2 regions of the Streptomyces sp. NPDC086077 genome follow, and region 1 is predicted to be linked to the other one. Evidence: riboswitches for the same ligand, from Rfam matches in the RefSeq annotation. Region 1 holds a riboswitch; the other holds the start of a gene.
What was found. A riboswitch is a leader RNA that binds a small molecule or an ion and turns the genes downstream of it on or off. The one in region 1 is predicted to bind cyclic di-AMP.
Positions count from the first base shown of each region.

Region 2: it holds a riboswitch for cyclic di-AMP, as region 1 does, so the genes downstream of both, AB0O67_RS29150 (M23 family metallopeptidase) here and AB0O67_RS17850 (M23 family metallopeptidase) in region 1, are expected to answer to the same signal.

Region 1 covers NZ_JBFBJT010000055.1:4,094-11,167, reverse strand. Annotated here, with positions in the region: gene AB0O67_RS17870 (MBL fold metallo-hydrolase) at 1-1,096, opposite strand, end outside; gene AB0O67_RS17865 (Glu/Leu/Phe/Val dehydrogenase dimerization domain-containing protein) at 1,240-2,418, shown strand; gene AB0O67_RS17860 (TetR/AcrR family transcriptional regulator) at 2,472-3,089, shown strand; gene AB0O67_RS17855 (SGNH/GDSL hydrolase family protein) at 3,222-4,007, opposite strand; gene AB0O67_RS17850 (M23 family metallopeptidase) at 4,235-5,212, opposite strand; cyclic di-AMP (ydaO/yuaA leader) riboswitch at 5,217-5,382, opposite strand; gene AB0O67_RS17845 (tyrosine-protein phosphatase) at 5,905-6,702, shown strand; gene AB0O67_RS17840 (DUF6126 family protein) at 6,731-6,850, opposite strand; gene AB0O67_RS17835 (XRE family transcriptional regulator) at 6,847-7,074, opposite strand, start outside.
Region 2 covers NZ_JBFBJT010000133.1:7,241-14,314, forward strand. Annotated here, with positions in the region: gene trmB (tRNA (guanosine(46)-N7)-methyltransferase TrmB) at 1-24, shown strand, start outside; gene AB0O67_RS29145 (PrsW family intramembrane metalloprotease) at 67-1,371, shown strand; gene AB0O67_RS29150 (M23 family metallopeptidase) at 1,480-2,529, opposite strand; cyclic di-AMP (ydaO/yuaA leader) riboswitch at 2,541-2,720, opposite strand; gene AB0O67_RS29155 (SpoIIE family protein phosphatase) at 2,936-4,171, opposite strand; tRNA gene AB0O67_RS29160 (tRNA-Met) at 4,331-4,404, opposite strand; gene AB0O67_RS29165 (dihydrofolate reductase family protein) at 4,515-5,645, opposite strand; gene AB0O67_RS29170 (MarR family transcriptional regulator) at 5,765-6,277, shown strand; gene ribA (GTP cyclohydrolase II) at 6,375-7,001, shown strand.

The sequences.
Region 1 (7,074 bases):
TGCGCCACCAGGGGTCCACGGGGAGCTCCCCGGCCGGCTCGAAGGGCTCACCGGGCCGGGGCAGCGCCACCGCCGCTCCGGCCGCCTCGGCCGCGTCCTTCGTCCACTCGCCGGGCTCGGCGTAGGGATGCGGGGCCAGGTTGAAGGTCCCCCAGTGGATCGGGAGCAGCACACCCGACGAGGCGTCCCCGCCCTGCAGGTCCAGATGCGACCGGACGCCCTCCTCGGGGGTCATGTGGATGTCCGGCCAGTACTGGCTGTACGCGCCGATCTGGATCATCGTGGCGTCGAACGGGCCGTGGTCGGCGCCGATGTCCCGGAAGCCCTCGAAGTAGCCGGTGTCACCGCTGTGGAATATCCGGTGCTTCTCCCCCGCGACGACCCAGGACGCCCAGAGGGTGTGCTGGGTGTTGCGCAGGCCGCGGCCGCAGAAGTGGCGGGCCGGGGTGGCGGTGAGGGTGAGCCCGCCGACCTTGGTCGACTCCTGCCAGTCCAGCTCGCGCAGCCGGTCGGCGGACACACCCCAGTGCTCGAGGTGGGCGCCGACGCCGAGCGGCACGGCGAACAGCGTGTCCGTCCCGGCCAGCGCCTTGATCGTGGGCAGGTCCAGGTGGTCGTAGTGGTCGTGCGAGATGACCACGACGTCGACCGGGCCGAGCGCGGTCAGGGGCAGTGGCACCGCGTGCAGCCGCTTGGGCCCGGCGAAGGCGAACGGGGAGCAGCGCTCGCCCCAGACGGGGTCGAAGAGCACCCGCTGCCCGTCGATCTCGGCGAGGACGCTGGAGTGGCCCAGCCAGGTCAGCCGCAGGCCGGTCGCGGGCGGTCGCGCGAGGTCGGCGGCCGTCGTGGGATACACCGGCATCGCACCGTGCGGGCTGCGACGGTTGCGGGCGTCCTTGTCGAAGTAGGTCTTCGCGAGGTCGAGCGTCGAACCCGACGGCCGGATCCGCGAAGGCCCTCCCGGGTTCTGGAAGACGCCGTCCTTGAAGTGGGGCGATCTGCGGATGCGCGCCATGCGCTCGCCGCTCGGCTCCACGCCGAAGGCCGCGGGCTGCAGCGCGCGGAGCCCGGAGCTCAGGGAACGGGAACCGGCCACGGTACCTCCAGGTGGAATCGGTGAGAGCTCCATTATGGTCCGCCCCACCGACACCATCCGCCGCCCGACCCGGATACTGACTCGTGATTCAGTACCCGCGTTCGCGCGCGAGCCGTGAACAGCCGCTGCCACAAGGAGCTTCCGTGACCGCCCCCCTCCTGTCGCTCACCTGGACCGACCACGTCACCGGCCGCCGGGGCTTCCTGGTCGTCGACCGTCTGGTGCGCGGTGTCGCCAGCGGCGGGCTGCGGATGCGCCCGGGCTGCACGCTGGAGGAGGTCACCGGACTCGCCCGCGGAATGACCGTGAAGGAGGCCCTGCACTACGACCCCGAGGCCCGTTACGTCCCCCTCGGCGGGGCCAAGGGCGGCATCGACTGCGACCCCCGGGACCCGGCGGCGTACGGACTGCTGGTGCGCTACCTGCGGGCCGTGCGGCCGTACATAGAGGCCTTCTGGACCACCGGCGAGGACCTCGGACTGACCCAGGACCTGGTGGACCGGGCCGCCGCCGAGGTGGGGCTGGTCTCGACGATCCAGGCCGTGTATCCGCTGCTCGACGACGAGGCGGCGGCCCGGCGGCGGCTCGCCGACGCGTTCGCGGTGGAGGTGGACGGGATCGGGATGGGCGAGCTGGTCGGCGGCTGCGGGGTGGCGGAGTCGGTGCTCGCGGCCCTGGACCGGGCCGGCATGCCCTACCCGGGCACCCGGGTCGCAGTACAGGGTTTGGGCACCATGGGCGGCGCCACGGCACGCTTCCTCGCGCGCGCGGGCCTCACGGTGGTGGCCGTCGCCGACGTCAGAGGCACGATCGCCGACCCGGCGGGACTCGACGTCGACGAACTGCTCGCCGCTCGGGACGCGTACGGCACGGTGGACCGCTCTGCGCTGCGGCCCGGCCTCCTCGAACTGCCCGGCGACGCCTGGCAGGCCACCGACGCCGAGGTGCTGGTGCCCGCCGCCGTCTCGTACGCGATCGGCGCCGCGGACCAGGAGCGGATCAGCGCCCGCTGGATCGTCGAGGCCGCCAACATGCCGGTCGTGCCCGAGGCGGAGGCCCTGCTCACCGCGCGCGGGGTCACGGTGCTGCCCGACGTCGTGGTCAACTCGGCGACGCACGCCTGGTGGTGGTGGACGCTGTTCGGCGACATCGGTCCGGACGCGCAGGAGGCGTTCGCGTACACGCGGCGCTCGATGCGCGCCCTGACCGACCTGGTGCTGGCCCGTGCGGAGGCCGACGGAAGCACGCCGCGTGCGGCCGCGCACGCCGTCGCCGGTGACCGGCTGCCGCTGCTCACGGAGCGCTTCGGGTCGTACCGCTGACGGGGAGGTCACCGCCCGGCCGCCGTCCGGACGTGGCCCGTTAGGGTGACGGGGTGGCGAGAGTGCGGTTGAGCGTGGCGGAACGGCGCGAGGAGTTGTTGCGTGCCGCCGTGGCACAGATCGAGGTGCGGGGCGTGGCGGCGGTCCGGATCGCCGATGTCGCGTCCGCGCTCGGCGTGAGCAACGCGCTGGTGCTGTACCACTTCTCCACGAAGGAGAAGCTGGTCGCCGCCGCGTTCGCGTACGCGGCCGAGGACGACCTCGCCCACCTCTCCAAGCTGCTCGGCCGGCGCACGACGGCCCAGCGCCGGCTGCGGTCGGCGGTGCGCTGGTACGCGCCGACGGGCCAGGCCAAGGGCTGGCGGCTGTGGATCGAGGGCTGGGCGGCGGCGCCGCGCGAGCCCGCGCTGCGGGAGGTCACGCAGGACCTCGACAAGCGCTGGAAGGCGGCCATCGCCGAGGTCATCGCCGAGGGTGTGGCGGCGGGCGAGTTCCGCTGCCCGGACCCCATGGGCGCGGCCCTGCGCCTGACGGCCCTGCTCGACGGGCTCGCCGTGCAGATCACGTCCTACGCGGGAGCCGTGTCACGCGCGCGTGCGCAGGAGTGGGTGGACGAGGCGCTGGCCCGGGAACTGGGGCTGACAGTGGTGCCGGAGACCCAACAGCAGTGAGCCTCCGCCCGGTTTCACCTGCTTTGCGGCATACGATCCCGTGGTCCGCGCCCGCCACGGCCCGAACCGGCCGGGAGCCGGACCGGCCCGCTCCGGGCACGGCGGCATCACGAGGTCGCCGCGGGGCGGCCCTCAAGCCACCGACGCGATCCGCATCTTGATGTCGTCCGGCGACAGCACGCCCTTGGCGGTGACATGGTCGCCCGACGACTCGCCCCGCAACCGACGGCCGATCCACGGCACCAGATACTCACGCGCCCAGTGGACGTCGTCCCGGCGCACGTCGAGGGCGCCGCGCGGCGGGAGCGGCGGCCAGGGCTGCTCCGGGTCGGCGGGGACGGCGAGGCGCAGGGACTGAGCGGCACGCAGCGCCACACGTGTGTGCCCCTCGGGCGACAGGTGCAGCCGGTCGTGGTCCCAGGCGCGGCGGTCCTGGACGGACTTGAGCGACCACAGGTCGAGCACCGGGCAGCCGTACCGGTCGGCGATGGCCCGCACATGCCCGTTGTAGGTGGCGATCTTGCCGCGCAGATGCCTCAGAAGGGGGACGCCCCGGGTGTCGAAGCCGGTGGTCACCAGGACGGTGCCCACGGTGGCGGTCAGCGCCGCGACCCCGCGCTCGAAGCGCTCCGCCACGTCGTCCGGGTCGGTGCCCGGCCGGATGATGTCGTTGCCCCCGGCGCAGAACGAGACGAGGTCCGGCGCGAGTTCGGCGGCCCTCTGGACCTGCTCCGCAACGATCTGGTCGAGCAGCCTGCCGCGCACGGCGAGGTTGGTGTACTGGAAGTCGCCCTCGGGTCGGCGGTCCGCGAGCAGTACGGCGAACCGGTCGGCCCAGCCGACGAACGCCCCGTCGGGGCCGGGGTCGCCGACGCCCTCGGTGAAGCTGTCCCCCACCGCCACGTACGACCCGATCACTGATCTGCTGTCACTCTTCGAATCGTCTGCCACGTCGGGACATGATTCCCCTTCGAATGTGACCTACGCGACCGTAGGAAGGGGTTGACGGACGGTGAGAAAGGCCACGGCCAAAGGATTGGTCAATTGCGGAATAAGGCCTGATGGCCGAGGACGGCACCCCCGACGCCGAAGGCCGGACCCGCGGATGGGGTCCGGCCTTCGGTGGTGTGCGGGCGACGCGCGCGTCAGCGGATCGAGACACCCTTGGAGGAGAGGTAGGCGACCGGGTCGACGTCCGAGCCGTAGTCCGGCGTGGTGCGGATCTCGAAGTGCAGGTGCGGGCCGGTGGAGTTGCCGGTGGAGCCCGACAGGCCGATCTGCTGACCCGCGGTCACGGTCTGACCGCCGGCGACGGAGAGCGAGGACAGATGGGCGTACTGGGCGTAGTAGCCGTCGGCGAGCTTGATGACGACCTGGTTGCCGTACGAGCCGGCCCAGCCCGCCGAGACGACCGTGCCCTCGCCGACCGCCTTGAGCGGGGTGCCGCTGGCGGCGGCGAAGTCGACGCCGGTGTGGTAGCCGCTGGACCACATGCTGCCCGCCACGCGGTAGGCGGTGCCGATGCCGGCGCCGTCCACGGGGGCGGTGAAGCCGGTGGAGGCGGCGGAGTCCGCGGCCTGGGCGGCGGCCGGGGCCTCGGCCGCGGCGGACTCGGGAACCTCCGCCGCCGGCTCGGACTCGTCCGAGGACTGCGACGTCTTCGCCGCCGACGACTCGGCCGAGCCGGAGTCGGAGGAAGAGGAAGCCGGCTTGTCGGCGCTCGCCGCGGCCTTCTCGCCTATCGCGAGCTTCAGACCGGGGTGGATGAGCGAGGGATTCTCGCCGACCGCCTCCCGGTTGTCCTCGTAGAGCCGCTGCCAGCCACCGCTGACATTCTGCTCTTCGGCGATCTTCGAGAGGTAGTCGCCGACCCTCACGGAATACGTCCGTGCACCCGACTCCTGGGCGGCGGACCGCTTTTCGGCGGACTGCTGCCGAACGGCCGTCTTCTGGGTCGGGATCGACGAAACGGCCTTTTCCGCGGCGGACTGGGGAGTGGCGGCGTGGGCGCCGGCGGCCCCCATCAGCGGGAGGGCGAGCGCGGCGCCACCGGTTCCGGCGACGGCGATGGAGCGGGTGAAGCGCTGGGTCTTCGGACGGCGGTGCTTACCCTTGGCGGGCATGGCGAATTCCTCTCCGGCGCCTGCGAGGTGAGCTGTCGGGTGCGGACTGGAGATGTCCGGCCGCGTGGGGACGCGGCTTTACCCCAAGCCGTTCCGGAGACCGGAACAGGCAGTTCTACCTGTGGGTCCCCCGCTCCTGCCGAACACGGGTGAGTTAGCGCGGGCACCGGGCGGCGGCAGGATTCGGCGTCCGTCCGGATCGGGTGGAACGTAAGCGACCAAGACGCAATGGGACAAGCAAGAGGTTCCACCGGAACGCCGCTTTCGTGATCCGTTCGCCCGAATTCCGGTCACACTCCGTGCAGTGAGGCGTGTGTGAATTCCATAAACGCCCTTGAAGGCATGTGAATTACGTGAACATGACAGGCGACGCTCGGTCACGGATATGACGCTGCTCACGTGACCCTGCTCCAGCTTTCCGCATTCCACGCCGAGTTGGAAGGAAAAGGCTAATTGGGACAGAAGGGACGAACATATCGAGAAGCTGCCGTTCCCCTTCATTCACCCTCCTGGCGTCCACTCCACCCGGCCCGTTACCCGATCGGGGGAGTCACCCGCCCGGCCCGTGGACAACCGCTCCGACTCCCGGTGACCACCGGTGGACAACTCATTCGCACGGGAACGCGTGTCGTATCGTCGGGGACGCGCCCGTCGACGAGCCGCGCCGGCGGGGCCGATGGGAGGGAGCCCCCGTGACGCAGCAGGTGCCGTCGACCGAGCCCGAACTGGCCGGAGTGCGCAACTTCCGTGACGTGGGCGGACTGCCGACGGTGGACGGGCGCCGGGTACGGCAGGGAGTGCTGTTCCGCAGCGGCCATCTCGCGCACGCCACCGCGGAGGACGCCACGTTCCTGGCGTCCCTGGGGCTGCACACGATCTTCGACTTCCGCAACGCCGCGGACCAGAAGCTGGAGGGCCCGGACGTCGAGCTGCCGGGCGTGCGCAACGTGAACCTGCCGCTGACGGACCCGGCGGACGGCGCGGAGTTCTGGAAGATGGTCCGGGACGGCGACGTGGAGCAGCTGCGCGAGATCCTGGCCGACGGCAAGGCGGCGGACCGGATGATCACCTCGTACCGTGTGATCGTCAAGGAGCGCACCGCCGAGCACTCCCAGGTGCTGCACGCGCTCGCCGAGGACAGCGTCCCCGCGCTGATGCACTGCGCGGCGGGCAAGGACCGCGCCGGCCTGTCGATCGCCGTCACGCTGCTCGCGGTGGGCGTGGAGCGCGAGGCGATCCTCGCCGACTACCTGGAGTCCAACGCCAAGCACCGTCGCTACAAGGTGCACCGCAACAGCACCTCGACCTCGGCCTACTCCCCGGAGGTCATGGAGCTGCTCAGCCCGCTGTTCGACGCGCGCGCCGAGTACCTGGCAGCGGCGTTCGAGACCATCGGGGAGACCTGGGGCGACGTGGACACGTATCTGACGCAGGGGCTCAGCGTCACCCCCGCGACCCGGGAGCGACTGCGCGAGCGCCTGCTCGACTGACCCCCGGGCCCTTGCCCGGCCCCGACGCCTACTTGGCCCCGACCTCGAACAGCAGGTAGAGGAAGGCGGCGAAGAGGTGCCCCGCCACGATGTAGATCAGCAGACGGACCCAGATGGCCCGGGGAATCTTCTGCTCGAGGTCCTTCATGGCGTGTCTCCCGTGACGGGGCCGAGGCACAGCGCGGCCGTGGGGCTCTGCAGCAAGGTGTGGACGAAGAGGAGGTCGACCCCGCCCGGATCCTGGGCGGCGATGCGGTGCGGGGTCAGTGAGTCGAAGTGGGCGCTGTCGCCCGGGCCGAGCCGGTGTGCGGCGTCCCCGAGGCGCAGCCGCAGCCGTCCCGTGAGGACGTACAGCCACTCCTCACCGGGGTG
Region 2 (7,074 bases), on a different contig from region 1:
GTATCGCACGAAGGTCAGCCGTAAAACCTTCCCTCGTTCGAACCTCCCCTCGTTAGGGTCAATGCCGTGGCGACCAGTCCCCCGTACCCGACGAACCCCGGCATGCCCACCGGCGGCGCCCTGCGGCACGCGCACTGGTGGCACAAGCGGTGGGTGCGGTACGGCGCGCTGATCACGCTGCTCGCCCTGTCCGGCCTGGTGATCCTCGCCCTGGTCCGCGAACAGACCGGCACCCAGGGCTTCCTGGTCGGGCTCGGCCTCGCGGTCCTGCCCGTGCCGCTGCTCATAGCCGTCTTCCGCTGGCTGGACCGGGTCGAGCCCGGCCCCTGGCGCAATCTGCTGTTCGCCTTCTCGTGGGGGGCCTGCGCGGCCGCGCTGATAGCCATCATCGCGAACAGCTTCGCGACCAGATGGATAGCGACCGCGACCGCCGACCCGACCAGCGCGGACACCTGGGGCGCCACGGTCATAGCCCCGATCGTCGAGGAGTCCGCGAAGGCGGCCGCGATCCTGCTGCTCTTCCTCTTCCGGCGCCGCGACTTCACCGGAATCCTCGACGGCGTCGTCATAGCGGGCGTCACCGCCACCGGCTTCGCCTTCACCGAGAACATCCTCTACCTCGGCACCGCCTTCGGCACCGACCAGCTGGCCGGCCACAGCGGGATTGCGTCCGTGACCGCCGCGACCTTCTTCGTGCGGGTCATCATGTCGCCGTTCGCGCACCCCCTGTTCACCGTGCTCACCGGCATCGGCTTCGGCATCGCCGCGCTCGCCGGGGAGCGCCAGCGGCTGCGCCGCGTCCTTCTGCCCCCGGCCGGGCTGCTGCTCGCGATGGGCATGCACGCCTTCTGGAACGGCTCGGCGACCTTCGGCGACTACGGCTTCTTCGCGGTGTACGGCGGCTTCATGGTGCCCGCGTTCGGGCTGCTGACCTGGCTGGTGATCTGGACGCGCCAGCGGGAGCTGCGGACCGTCCGCGAGGAGCTCCCGGCCTACGTCGTCGCCGGCTGGCTCCCGCCCGCGCAGCCGTTCGCCCTCGGCTCGATGCGGGCTCGCCGGCTGGCCCGCGAGTACGCCGGCCACCACCTAGGCAAACCGGCGGCCCGTACGGTCGCGCAGTACGAGGCGTACGCCACGTCTCTGGCCTTCCTCCGGCGCCGGGGCCGCATGGGCCGCGCCCGTGCGGACTTCGTCGTACGGGAACGCGAGCTGCTCCAGGAGCTGTGGAACCGCCGGGAGATCGCCCGCCCGGCCCTGGAATACGCGGCGCGGGCGACCGCGCCGCCGGTGCTGATGCCGCCGGTCCACGGCTGGGTGCCGATGTACGGGCACGCGGCGCCCTACCCCGCGTACAACCCGTACCGGACGTAGGGCGAAGGGGGCGCGGTACAGCCCCGGACAGCCGAAAACCGGCAGTCCTGACGTCGGGGGGTTGCCGTCAGGACCACCGGAGTTCGCGAAAAACCCGTGTCGGGATTCTCAGGGGTTGAGGCCCTTGCTCTGCAGCCAGGCCAGCGGGTCGATGCCACCGGAGCTGCCGGTGTGCACCTCCATGTGCAGGTGGGCGCCGGTCACGTTGCCCGTCGCGCCCACGCGGCCGATCACATCGCCGGTGGCGACCTTCTGTCCGACGCTGACGCCGATCGACGACTGGTGGGCGTACCAGATCTCGGTGCCGTCATCGAGGGTCAGCACGGTCTTGTAGCCGTACGAGCCGTTCCAGCCGGCCTCGGTGATGGTGCCGCTGTGCACGGCCTTGAGGGGCGTGCCGGTCGGCGCGGCGAAGTCGAGGCCCGTGTGGTAGCCAGAGGACCACAGGGCGCCGGCCTGACCGAAGGTGGAGGTGAGGGTGTACGAGGAGGTCGGCAGCGTGAACTGCTTGGCCAGCGCGGCGAGCCGCTCGGCCTCGGCCTTCTGCCGGGCCTCCTCCTCGGCCTTCGCCTTGGCGGCGGCGGCCTTCTCCTTGGCCTCCTTCTCCGCCTTGGCGGCGGCCTCGGCTGCGGCCTTCTCGGCGGCGGCCACGGCCTGCGCGGCGGCCTTGCTCTCGACCTGCTCCTGCTGCTGCTCGGCCTGCGCGATGATGCGGGCGCGCAGGCTCTCCCCGGCGTCGGTGGTGCCCTCCGCGGTGTCCACGGTGGCCGTGCCGAGGCTGCTGAGCGGGGCGCTGGCGGTCTTGGTGTCGGGGGAGTCGGGGTCGTCGTCGGCTATCAGCGAGCCGACGTTGGGCAGGTCGGGCATGGAGATCGACACCGGCGGCTTGCCGGTGTTCGCGCTCGCCATGCCGCCCGCGCCGACCGCGGCTATGACACCGACGCCGAGAACGGTGGAGCTGCGGGCGAGTCCGCCGCCGCGCTGCTTGCTGACACGGTGCCGGCCGCGTACGGGACGGATGGTCTCCGCGGTGGGATTCCACTCCTCCCACGGGCCCTCGTCGGTGCGCTGCGCGCCGTAGACGAACGTGTCGGTGCTGTCGGAGGTGCGCTGGTCCGGCACGAACGGGGCCTGTGGGGCAGGCCGGTTGGACGCCACGTGGGCGCGCTCCTTTCCTTCCTTCTCGCCTACCGGGTTAGCTGACGGGTTCGGAGCAGGAAGGTCTCCTACGCGCGTAAACCAGCCGTACTGCTACGGCGGCATACGCCCGATTCACCCCAAGATGATGGTTCCCCGGTTCCCTTGTGCGGCCGGTGAGGGCCTCGCGCGGGATTCGGCGCGTGCGCACGGAGCCGCCTCTTGTGACGGCTGGGACGACCGCGCTGCGTTATCGGACGTTAATAGAACCGGGGCCTGATTTCCAAGCCGTTCCACTTGATCATTAACGCTTCCTGTCGGGACGTACAGGTCCATGAATGGCGAAAATCGGGCGAGTTGACCGCGGTTCAGAGCGATCTCCACATCTGACTGTATGTCAGTTGTTATGCGGAGGGCTTCCGTTCGATCACACCCGGTGACAGTCGTCGGCCGGTCGCCGGACCGCGAGCAGCGCCATGTCGTCGGTGGTGCCGCCGCCGCTGTGCCGGCGTACCTCCTCGGCCACCGTGCACAGCAGTTCGCCGGGGCTGCAGAAGGTCCGGCCGGCCAGCCGGGCCGCGGGATCGTAGAAGGCGCCCTGCGCGTCGCGGGCCTCCGACAGGCCGTCGGTGTACAGCAGCAGCGTCGCCCCGCCCGGGAACCGGGACACCTCCGCACGGTCCGGCCAGATGCCCAGCTCGCCCATCCCGAGCGGAAGCGCCGGATCACGGGCGGGCAGCGGACTCACGGTGCCGTCGGCGTACAGCATCAGCGGCGGTGGATGGCCGCGGTTGAGGATCCGTACGACCCCGTCCTCGTGCGGGATCTCGGCGAGTACGGCGGTGGTGAACCCCTCGAAGGCGTCGATCCCCTCCCGGCGGGTGCCCTCGCGCGCCAGCGCCCGCTCCAGCCGCTGTGCGACCGCCTCCAGCGTCGTCTCGCGCTCGGCGGCCTCCCGGAACGCCCCGATGACCACCGCGACCGCCGCGACCGCCCCCATGCCCTTGCCCCGCACGTCCCCGACCACCAGCCGCACGCCGTACCGGCTGTCCTGCACCGCGTAGAGATCGCCGCCGATGAAGGCGTCCGCCTGGGCGGCCTCGTAGCGCGCGGCGATCTCGAACCCGCAAATCCGCTGCATCGGCTCCGGCAGCACCGCGAACTGGGCGGCCTCGGCGATCTCCCAGGCCGAGTCGAGGCGGGCGTGGCTGCGCCGGACCAGCATGTTGATCAGCACGGCGAGGACGGCGACCGTGGCCACGGTGAGCAGTTCGGTGAACGGTTCGACCTGCATCAGGGTGCCGTACCGGATCTGCAGCCCGATGACCAGGGCGACGGCCACGACACCGGTGAGGACCGTGGCGCGGCGGGACAGGAGCGGGGCGGCGACCAGCGGGGCGGCGGTGAAGAGGGGGGCACCGGTGAAGCCGCGCGGGGTGAAGTAGTCGTAGCTGCCGCCGATGACCAGGAGCAGGACGGGGAGCGCCCGGACGAAGGCGCGGGCGAGGGAGATCCGTCGTCCCTCGGAGGGCGGCACAGGGGGCACGGGCGGCACCGGGCGCGCCAGCGTGGAGGAGTCGTCCCGGCCGCCGAGGGCGGCGTCGGCGACGCGGTCGCCGGATCTGGCGTACGGCCACTCTCCCTCTGCCTCCGCAGGCCGCACTGTCGTCTCCCGTTACGCAGGTCACCGCACCTGCCCAGAGTTCCCGGAAGACAGGTGCGGGACCAGCCGGGCGGGCCGACCGGATGACGGGAGCGGGCGACGCCCGGAAACGACTCGGGGCCGGAATCCAAGATCTGGATTCCGGCCCCGGGCCTTCAGTAGCGGGGACAGGATTTGAACCTGCGACCTCTGGGTTATGAGCCCAGCGAGCTACCGAGCTGCTCCACCCCGCGTCGGTATGACACCAGTGTACGCCATGCGCGGGACGCTCCGCGCCACGGTTTCCCGGCGCCCGCGTCGACCAGCGGCCGGAGGTGTGATCGCGGCGTCCCCGGGGGGTGTTTCATCCCACCAAGTGCCGATTGGGCGCCTTGGCCGCCTCCTCGTGGTCCGGAACCACCACCACCTCCACTCCGGCCCCCGCCAGCATGCCGCTCCCGTCCGCGCCGGTCACGAACGTGTCCGGCTCCCGCCAGGCCGTCACCACGCGCCCCACCCCGGCGTCGAGGATCAGCCGCGCGCAGGGCCGGGGCCGGGAGGCGCGGCGCGTGCAGGGTTCCAGGCTGGTGTAGACGGTGGCGCCGGGCAGCCGCGGGTCGGCCGCGTCGATCTTCGCGAGCGCCGCCTCCTCCGCGTGGACGACCGGGTCGCCGCCCTCCCGGGAGTGCCCCCGCGCGAGTTCGGTGCCGTCCCGCGCCACCACCACCGCACCGACGCTGAACGCCGTCTTCGACGGCGGGCACAGCGCCGCCAGCTCGCAGGCCAGGGCCAGCCAGCGGCGGTCGGCGGCCGAGGCGAGGGTGCCGGCGCCGGGGGCGGTGGGCTCGTAACGCATGAGGACGACGTCCTCGATGCGCCGGGTCTCGACCAGGCGCAGGCGTCCGGACTGGTAGCCGCCGGGGCCGAAGAGGCGGGGTGCGGCGGGGTCGCCGACGAAGAGGGGGGCGAGGACCAGCTGGACCTCGTCGGCGAGGCCCTCCAGGAGGAGCTGGGTGTGGAGGGTGCCGCCGCCCTCGACCATCAGGCGGCGGACGCCTCGTACGTCGTGCAGGTGCGCCAGTACCGCGCGCCAGTCGAGGGTGTCGCCGAGCGCGACCACGTCCGCGGCGACGGGGTCCTCCTCGAGGCGCCGGGCACCCTCCGTCGTCGTGTACACCACCTTGTCGCCGCCCGTGTGCCAGAAGTGGGCGGCGGGGTCCAGGTCGCCCGTGCCGCTCACCGTGACCTTGAGGGGGTACTCCGGCTTTCCCGCCGCCGTCCGGGCCGCCCGTCGTGCCGGGGAGTTGACCAGCAGCCGGGGGTTGTCGGCGCGGATGGTGCCGGCGCCGATGAGGATCGCGTCGACGGAGGCGCGCACCTCGTCGACCCGGTCGAAGTCGGCGGGGCTGGACAGGAGGAGGCGGTCGGGGCCGTTGTCGTCCAGATAGCCGTCGAGGGAGACGGCGGCGGACAGGAGGACGTAGGGGTAGGGCATGGGGGGCACTCCACCTCGGGGTCGGGGACCGGCGGTTTACCGGCCGGGTGGCCTGAGGGCCTGGGGGCTTGCCGGCCCGGCGGTTTGATTCAAGTTTTAAGCAAATCTACACTGGCGGCATGACGACTCGCTGGCTCACCCCGGAGGAGCAGCGCGCCTGGCGCGCGTACCTGGGGGCCACCCTTCTCCTGGAGGACGCGCTCGACCGGCAGCTCCAGCAGGAGGCGGGCATGCCGCACATGTACTACTCCATCCTCGCCAATCTCTCCGAGGCCCCGGAACGCCGGCTCCGGATGACCGATCTCGCGGAGCTGCTGAAGATCACCCGCAGTCGGCTGACGTACGCCGTCGGCCGACTGGAGAAGGACGGGCTGGTACGGCGCGAGGAGTGCCCCCAGGACAAACGGGGGAGCGTGGCCGCGCTCACGGAGGAGGGGTTTGCCACGGTGGAACGGCTGGCGCCGGGACATGTCGAGACGGTTCGCGCGACTCTGTTCGACCAACTGACCCCGCGGCAGGTGGGGCAGTTGGAGGAGATCTTCACGGGGGTCGCGCAGGCGCTGCAGGGGGAGGACGCGGGCGGCGCGTCGGGCGACGTGCCGTGGCGGCGCCGGTCGCCACCGTGTTCCTGAGACCGCCCGGGGCTGTTTGCTTTAACTTTAAAGCACGGGATAAGGTCGCCCCTCGAGAGGCGCTTCAAATCTGGAACACATGATCCCGGAGACCCGTATGCCCGACTTCCCGGCCGCCACGCCGCGCGCCCGCGTCCGGGTGCCGTTGCGCTTCCACGACGGCTACAGCGTCGACGCCGACCTGGTCACCTTCCACGGCCTGGTCGACGGCCAGGAACACGTGGCCCTCGTCCTCGGCGAGCCCGGGACCCGCCCCCTGGTGCGCCTGCACTCCGAGTGCCTCACCGGCGACCTCTTCGGCTCCGCCCGCTGCGACTGCGGCCCCCAGCTGCGCGAGGCCGTCGAGCGCGTCGCGGCCCGCGGCGGTGTGCTGCTCTACCTCCGCCAGGAGGGACGTGGCATCGGCCTCTACAACAAGCTCGACGCGTACGCCCTCCAGGACCAGGGCCTCGACACGTACGAGGCGAACACCGCGCTCGGCCTCCCGGAGGACGACCGCGACTACACGGCGGCGGCCCAGATGCTGAGCGCCCTGTCCGTTACGGACCTGGACCTGCTGTCCAACAACCCCGACAAGGCCGACCAGCTCCGCGCGCTCGGCATCACCGTCCACGACCGCGTCCCCACCGGCATCTTCACCACCGCCCACAACGTCCGCTACCTGCGCGCCAAGGTCCTCCAGACGCAGCACACGCTGCCGCTCGCGAAACTGGGCGTGAGCTGAACGCGGACGGGACCGGCGGGCTCGGACGGACGGGGCGAACGGCGGCGTGCGGGTGACGCCGGATCAGGGTGCC